Regions from separate parts of the Pediococcus sp. M21F004 genome, predicted to be linked through region 1. Evidence: predicted binding sites of a transcription regulator. Region 1 holds the regulator's gene; the other holds the start of a gene.

Region 1 (4,439 bases):
CGAAGTGACACCGAATATTCGACGCCAGGCAAAAGCTGTTAATTTTGGGATCGTGTATGGAATTAGCGATTATGGTTTGTCGCAAAATATTGGTATTTCACGAAAGCAAGCTAAAACCTTTATTGATACTTACTTCCAGGAATATCCAGGGGTTAAAGCATTTATGGATCAAATCGTTGAAACAGCTAGAAAGCAAGGCTATGTAGAAACGATTGCGCACCGACGTCGTTATTTACCAGACATTAACTCTAGCAATCATAATCAACGCTCGTTTGCTGAGAGAACGGCTATGAACACGCCAATTCAAGGCAGTGCTGCTGATATTATTAAAATTGCGATGATTCAAATGCAAGATGAGTTAGAAAAGCGACAGTTAAAAACCAAAATGTTGCTACAGGTTCATGATGAACTGATCTTTGAAGTGCCTGATGATGAATTGGCGTTAGTTAAGGATCTAGTGCCAAGTATCATGGATTCTGCAGTGAAATTAGACGTCCCTCTGAAAGTAGAGAGCGCGTTTGGCAAAAGCTGGTATAATGCTAAATAACAAATGAATAAGAAGGAATTATTATGCCTGAATTACCAGAAGTTGAAACGGTAAAACGTGGATTAGATGCCCTAGTTGTCGGTAAAAAAATCAAAAAAATTGATATTTACTATCCAAAAATGGTTTTACCAAATGTAACCGAATTTACCAAAGCCTTAACTGGCCAAACAATTCAAGGAATTGATCGCCGTGGAAAATATCTTCTTTTTCACTTTAGTGATCAACAATCTATGGTGTCGCATTTACGGATGGAAGGAAAGTATTCTGTTCATTCACATGAAATGCCGTTAAACAAACATGATCATGTGGTTTTTGAGTTTACAGATGGTTCAGAGTTACGCTATAACGATACAAGAAAATTTGGGCGTATGGTTCTAGTACCAACGGGCGAAGAATTTACTGTTGCTGGTCTGAAAACAATTGGGCCGGAACCAACCCCGGAAACGCTAAGTGTTGAATACATGGCGGAAACGATGAAAAAACATCATAAATCCATTAAATCGTTTTTGTTGGATCAAAATATGATTGCTGGACTAGGCAATATTTATTGTGATGAGGTCCTTTGGTTAGCAAAAATTCACCCGTTACAACCTACGAATACCATTTCACTTAGCAAGATTGTTACACTAAGAGAGAAAATTTTTGAAGAACTTAACTTAGCGATTCAAGCAAAGGGGACCACCGTTTTTTCATATCTAGATGCTAGTGGACATGCAGGAAGTTTTCAAAATCAATTACATGTTTATCAAAGAACTGGAAAACCCTGTGAACGATGTGGTACAGCGATTGAGCGGATTAAAGTGGCTCAACGGGGGACTCATTTTTGTCCGTTTTGTCAGAAATTAATTGAGGTTAAAGGTTAATGACAGTTATCTTAGGATTAACTGGTGGCATTGCTACAGGGAAGTCAACGGTTAGCAGTTATTTAAAAAAACTAGGGTATCCAGTCGTTGACGCAGACCAGATTGCTCGTGAGATTGTGCAGCCAGGGACTATAGTTGCTGACCAACTGCGGACAATTTTCAGGGATGCAATTTTTGATGGTGCTAAGCTAAATCGAAATCGGTTAGGAAAAATTGTTTTTGGAAGCTCTGTGCAATTACAAAAACTTAATGCGGTGATGCAACCGGCAATTAGAACGAAAATTCTACAAACATTAAAAGCAGAAAAAAAAGAGTCGACAAAATTAATTGTTTTGGACGCGCCACTGCTCTTAGAACAAGGATATCAGAAGTTTGTGGATCAAATTATGGTTGTTGTGAGTGATGCCAACGTTCAACGGGAGCGTTTAATCCGCCGTGATGGCTTTTCTAAAAAAGAAGCTGAACAGCGAATAACGGCGCAGTGGTCCTTAGAAAAGAAGATTAGTTTCGCTGATATTGTGATTGATAACAGTGGGTCTATTGAAGAAACGCGTCAGCAAGTGGTAAAATGGCTTGACAATAGTAAGTTACGTTAGTAAGTGGAGGTAGAGTGCCCATGAGATGTCCACATTGTCATCACAATGGTTCTCGAGTGGTGGATAGTCGTCCAACAGATGATGGGCGTGTGATCCGCCGCAGAAGAGAATGTGAAGCATGCGGTTTTAGATTTACAACGTTTGAAAGAATTGAAGCATCACCTTTGTTGGTGATTAAGAAAAACGGGACACGAGAAGAGTTTAATCGAGAAAAACTACTTCGCGGGCTTATTCGGTCTGCTGAAAAACGGCCAGTTGGTATGGACGAAATGTCCAAAATTGTGGATGAAGTTGAAAACAAAATTCGGGCTCTAGGCGAAAATGAAGTTTCTAGCCAAATCATTGGTGAGTATGTCATGAACTTACTGGCAAAAGTCGATGAAATTGCTTATATTCGTTTTGCCAGTGTCTACCGTCAATTTAAGGATATGAATGTATTTATGTCAGAATTGAAAGATATGATGGCAAAAGACAAAGCGACTAAAAAGAAAACTTCCAAAAAAGATGATGGTGGCGAGTCATAATGAATGAAGGATGGGCTAATTTAAGCCCCAAAGATGGGTTTTTAGTTACTCAAAGGGACTATTTGAGCGATTTTGATCAAAAAGTCCTTACTTTTTTATACCAACCGATTATTGGAGCTAAGGCGTTTAGCTTATTTTTGACGCTTTGGACCGAAATGAGTCCGACAACCATTCGTTCAGAGAGAAAGTCGCATTTAGAATTATTTGATATTCTGAATTGTGATTTACCCAATTTCTACTTGAGTCGACAAAAGTTGGAGGGAATCGGATTACTTAAATCTTTTGAAGGACAAGATAACCTTGGCCGTTATTTTGTGTATCAATTGATCAGACCTATATCACCAGACGCGTTTTTTAAGGATGATTTGCTGAGCAGCTTGCTTCTTGAAGCCATTGGTGAAAATCGGTTTAAAGAACTTGCTGCACAGTTTAAACTAACGCAGGTTGATAAAAAAAATCTAAAAGATGTTTCAACTGATTTTTTGACTGCTTTTCATATTTCAGATAACACGATTAAAGAACCTAATTCCTTAATTCGTGAGACTCAAGCAGAATTTAAGCAGGCAAAATCACAAACGGAGGATCAACCAATCAAGGTTGAAAACAATGATTTTGATTTTAAATTATTAAAAGACCTTCTGAGTCATGGTTTTACCAAGTGGGAGTCTGTTAATCAAGCCCAACGACTAATCTTGAGTGAACACCTTTTGTATGGAATTGACGAAGTTGAAATGAGCCGTCAAATTGGTCAAGCAACGGATTTAGTGACCAATCAGTTAAACACCAAGAAATTACAACAACAGATTTCTAAAAGCTTTACTAGCCAAACGGCCCATAAACAAGGTTATGCGGCGAGTCCTTCAAGTACAGAAACTAAACCAGTAGAAAGTTCGAAGACAGACGAAAACAAGTTGACGTCAGAAGACAAGCAGCTGATTAAAGCGGCTAAGTCCTATGCACCGGCAACTTATTTGGAAAATCTGAAGATGGCTATCCATGGTGGCTATGTCACGTACGGTGAAAAACAAATACTTAAAGATTTAATTGATCGGAATTTATTTCCAGTGAGTGTTATAAATATTTTGCTCTCATACATTGTTATTGACCGGGGCGTCACAACGCTCCCTGGAAAATTAGTGGATACGGTGGTGAACAGCTGGAGTCGGGCACACGTTTCAACACCAGAAGATGCTATTCTACAAATTAAAAGTTTTGCTACTGAAAAAAATAGCGCTCGTAAGCCAAGGATAAGTACACGAAAAGTTATTGAAAAAGAAACATTACCAGATTGGGCAAAAAATGATACACCAACTGTTAAAACGACCCCAATTAAAAAGAGTGATCAAGAACTTTTGCAGCGGCGTTTGAAAGAAATGCGTAAACAGAATAAGGAGGAAAATTAGCCATGGAAAATATACGTGAGGTTTTAAAAGAACTCATGAGTAAACGTCAATTAGACACGAAATTTCAGGACCTAATGACTCCGGTTTACGAAGATGCAGATGTTCTCAAATTTTGTGAAGAACATAAAAATGAGTTATCTACTGATGGTGTAGCTCGTTCTGCGTCAAAACTTTATGAATATGTTCAAGAACGTGATAAATATAATCGTAATGAGCCAACCTTAATGCCCGGATATCAGCCAATTTTGATTGTAAATAATCATATGATTGAGGTGTCTTATCAACCCAGCAAAAAGTTATTAGCAAACGAAAAACAACGTGCTTTTAATATGCGCGTTAAGGCTGTTAATATGCCAAAAATGATCAGACGGGCTCGGTTTGACGATTTTTTTCCGGATCAGGATCGTCAGACTGCGTTAACGGCTGCCTTGAATTTTATTCAAGCTTATGAAAAAGACCCCCATCAATTTCACAAAGGTCTTTATTTAACAGGTAGTTTTGGAGTG
Region 2 (4,439 bases), 180 kb from region 1:
ATGCGTAAAATTGTGCTGGCCGGGCTAGTGACGTCGATTCCTGGAAATAACGGTGGTTTTCGTTTGGCTAAGGATCCAAGCAAAATTTCGTTGTTGGATATTGTAGAAGCTAGCGAAGGCACGATTAAAACGTATCCCGACATGGGTTTTATTGAAAACATTTTTTCTGATGCGCGGCCAATTGCCGAACGTGGTAAAGATGTTTTAAATAAAACGTTTCAAAGCGCTGATGATCTTTGGCGGAACTACCTAAAGGAACAAAGTCTAAGCGACATTCTTATGCAAATTATGGGCGAGCCAGCTGCTTCTGGAATTGATTGGAACGGCTCAGACTCGGAATTACAAGCAAATTTTTTAAAGTTAAATCAAAAAATTGAAAACGTAAGAACTAATTTAAATGGGGATTAGGAGTTGTCAGACTAGTCCCGCTTGTATATAATTGAATCATATCGAAAGAAGAGGTTGCCAAGTTCATAAGTAACAACTCTAAGGTGATAAAGCATCGATGAGGAGTTGTGAAAGGGGAGTTGGCCGAAATCTAAGGGTGCTTTTTCACTTTTGGGTTGGGCCCTGGTTCAACAAATCAGGGACTGTCGTAATGCTTGTAGAGCAGTACGGGGCGCTATCTACGATTTGACTGAGAAATTTATCGGAAGTCTTTTTGTATGGCGATTTGTTATACAAAGAGGCTTCTTTTTTATTGGTTAAAAATAGGATTGCCTTTTTAATTAGAAACTTAAGGAGGAAACAGATTTATGGCAGAACAAGAGAATCACAGCATTGATCGCTCATTGAAGACCCGCCACATTTCAATGATTGCGCTTGGTGGGAGTATCGGAACTGGCTTGTTTGTAGCAAGTGGTTCTGCAATTTCAGAAGCAGGTCCTGGCGGGGCTTTGTTAGCATACGTGGCGATGGGGATCATGGTTTATTTTTTGATGACCAGTTTAGGCGAGATGGCCACTTATATGCCAGTTTCGGGCTCTTTTGCGACCTACTCAACAAAGTATGTGGATCCGGCTATGGGCTTTGCGATGGGATGGAATTACTGGTTTAACTGGGCCATTACTTTGGCTGTTGATATCAGTACGGTTTCAATCGTCATGAAATTCTGGTTGCCAAATGTTCCCGGTTGGGTATGGAGTGTGTTGGCGTTAGTACTAATTTTTTCCGTTAACGCTCTTACCGTCAAGGCCTTTGGTGAAACTGAATATTGGATGGCATTGATTAAGGTCGTTACAGTTATCATTTTCTTAGTAGTTGGTGTGGCCGTTATTTTTGGTATCATGGGTGGACATGCAACCTATTTAAATAATTTTACGTATAAAAAAGCGCCATTCGTTGGCGGAATTCCGATGATTCTTAGTGTATTCGTTGTCGCGGGTTTCTCATTTCAAGGAACTGAATTAATTGGAATTACGGCCGGTGAATCGGAAACGCCTGAAGAAAGTGTTCCTAAGGCGATTAACCAAGTGTTTTGGCGAATTATTTTATTCTATATTTTGGCGATTTTTGTGATTGCTTGCATTATTCCTTATACAAGTCCAGATTTGTTAGGATCTTCGGCAAGTGACGTTAAGATCAGTCCGTTCACCTTAGTCTTTCAACGAGCCGGGTTAGCCGGAGCAGCAAGTATCATGAATGCAGTTATTTTGACGTCGGTCATCTCTTCGGCAAATTCAGGGATGTATGCTTCCACAAGAATGTTATACTCATTGGCTTTACAAGGGTATGCTCCAAAAACATTTGGATTAACAACAAAACGAGGAATCCCTTTAATGGCCTTGATTGGGACGACCATTGTTGGTGCGTTGACCTTTATCTCAAGTATTGAAGGCCCCCATATCTATATGTGGTTGGTTGCAGCAAGTGGTTTGACCGGATTTATTGCCTGGCTGGGGATTGCTATTTCTCATTTTCGTTTTCGTCGCGCATTTGTTAAACAAGGACACAAAGTGGAAGAACTTAAGTATCATGCAAAATGGTTTCCATTTGGACCGATATTTGCTTTTGTAATTTGTTTGTTGGTCATTGCTGGCCAGGATCTTCATTCTTTTGCGACGTTTAACTGGGAAGCAATTGGAATTAGTTATATTAGTGTGCCAATCTTTATCGTTTTGTACGTATTCTATAAAGTGAAATATCATACGCATATTATTCCGTTGGATGAAGTTGATTTAACGCAACCCGATTTTATTTTAAAGTCTCGAAAAATCAAGAAATAAGTGTATAATGCAAGATGCTGTAATAAAAGAGAAATCATGGTAATTGGTTGATTTTTAAAACCATATATTGTTTTTGAATCTGAACATGCTACAATATATAGTATTAAAAGATGAATAAAGGGGAACTTCGAATGATTGCATTATCAGGTCCAATTGGAGCAGGAAAAACAACGTTAACGGAAATTTTATCTCAACATTTAGGCACAAAAGCTTATTATGAATCAGTTGATGATAACCAAATTTTGCCACTTTTTTACAAAGACCCTAAGCGCTACGCATTTTTACTGCAAATTTATTTTTTGAATCGACGTTTAGATGGCATCAAAGAAGCTTTTCAGACTAAAAATAGTGTGATGGATCGTTCGATTTATGAAGATTCACTTCTTTTCCATTTGAATGCAGATTTAGGACGGGCAACCAAGACAGAAGTGCAAATTTACGATTCTTTATTAACTAATATGATGGAAGAATTACCAGAAACTCATTATAAGAAAAATCCGGATTTATTGATTGATATCAACATTTCCTTTGATACGATGTTAAATCGGATTCAAAAACGAGGCCGTTCTTACGAACAAATTGATAATGACCCTAGCTTGTATGAATATTATCAGGATTTGAATCATCGTTATGCTGAATGGTATGACAATTATAACGAAAGCCCTAAGATTCAGATTGACGGGGATCAGTTCGATTTTGTGGAAGACCCACAGGCCCGTGAAAAGGTCATTCAAATTGTGGATCAAAAAATTGCTGAAATTTAGTTGTTTCTTGGAACTTTTTCGGTTATGATAAGTGTAAATAGTAAACGTGAAGCCTTTTTTAAGTAGATTTAAAGCGAGATAGAGCTAGTGAAAGCTATCAATCGAAACTCCGAGAGGCAAAAGCGGGTGAGTAATATCACACGGCTGCGGTCGTTAACCATAATTGAGGGTGCTGGTAACAGCAAACTTGGGTGGTACCGCGAAATAAAGTCTTTTCGTCCCAATTGATGGGATGAGAAGGCTTTTTATTGTGTAATTAAAAATTAGGAGGTTTTAATAATGTTAGATTTAAAAGAAATTCGAAATAATACGGATTATATTAAGGAACGCTTAGGCACACGAGGAATTGATCCAAAAGAAATTGATAAGCTTTTAGACATGGACCAAAAACGTCGAGATTTGATTGTTGAAAGTGAAAATTTGAAGAAGACCCGAAATGAAGTGTCAGATCAAATTTCGCAGTTAAAACGCAATAAAGAAGATGCCAACGATAAAATTACAGAGATGCGTAAAGTCGGGGGCGAAATCAAAGAACTTGATCAACAGCTTCAAACTTTAACTGAAGGAGTTCAGAACAAGGCTGCGCATTTGCCAAATATCCCTAATAAAACAGTTCCAATTAGTTTGACGGAAGAAGGCAGCGTTGAGCTTCGTAAAGTTGGCAAGCCTCGCGAATTTTCGTTTAGTCCTAAACCCCATTGGGAAATTGGTGAAGATTTAGGTATCTTAGATTTTGAACGAGCAGCCAAAGTTTCTGGTAGTCGTTTTGTGTACTATGTAGGACTTGGTGCTCGACTTGAACGTGCCGTATACAACTTTTTCTTAGATCAAAACACTGAAGCCGGATATACAGAAATGATTCCCCCCTACATGGTTAATGACGATTCTATGTTTGGCACAGGTCAATTTCCAAAGTTTAAAGAAACGCATGCTGGGTACGAAATTCAAGATAGTGACCTGACCTTAATTCCTACTGCTGAAGTACCATTGGTCAATTTCCATCGCAATGAAATTCTGGATGCTGATACGTTACCAATCAGTGAGACTGCCTTATCACCTGCATTTCGTTCAGAAGCCGGAAGCGCAGGCCGAGATACCCGAGGTTTGATTCGGATGCACCAATTCAATAAGGTAGAAATGGTGAAGTTCACCAAACCCGAAGATTCATGGAATGAGCTTGAAAAGCTGACAAATCAAGCCGAAAGTTTATTAAAACTGTTGAAGTTACCGTATCATGTGATTACGTTAACCACTAGTGATATGAGCTTTACAGCGGCAATGACACATGATTTGGAAGTCTGGATTCCAGCCCAAAATATGTATCGAGAAATCTCTAGTTGTTCAAACTGTACAGATTTTCAAGCCCGACGCGCACAGATTCGGTATCGTGATGACCAAGGAAAACTACAGTACGTGCATACCTTGAACGGTTCCGGATTAGCGGTTGGAC

What was found. The regulator NrdR, encoded in region 1, represses ribonucleotide reductase genes. The targets are predictions, from matches to a motif close to ACACNATATATNGTGT.
Region 2: ACLHK8_RS03950 (deoxynucleoside kinase) is a predicted target of NrdR. The motif match lies at 2,314-2,329, and genes of this name have one in related genera.

Annotation. Positions count from the first base shown of each region.
Region 1 is NZ_CP177314.1:560,899-565,337, reverse strand. It holds gene polA (DNA polymerase I) at 1-547, shown strand, start outside; gene mutM (bifunctional DNA-formamidopyrimidine glycosylase/DNA-(apurinic or apyrimidinic site) lyase) at 571-1,410, shown strand; gene coaE (dephospho-CoA kinase) at 1,410-2,006, shown strand; gene nrdR (transcriptional regulator NrdR) at 2,027-2,530, shown strand; gene ACLHK8_RS02935 (replication initiation and membrane attachment family protein) at 2,530-3,933, shown strand; gene dnaI (primosomal protein DnaI) at 3,936-4,439, shown strand, end outside.
Region 2 is NZ_CP177314.1:741,041-745,479, reverse strand. It holds gene ACLHK8_RS03960 (Rrf2 family transcriptional regulator) at 1-408, shown strand, start outside; lysine riboswitch at 449-633, shown strand; gene ACLHK8_RS03955 (amino acid permease) at 756-2,225, shown strand; gene ACLHK8_RS03950 (deoxynucleoside kinase) at 2,357-2,989, shown strand; gene serS (serine--tRNA ligase) at 3,269-4,439, shown strand, end outside.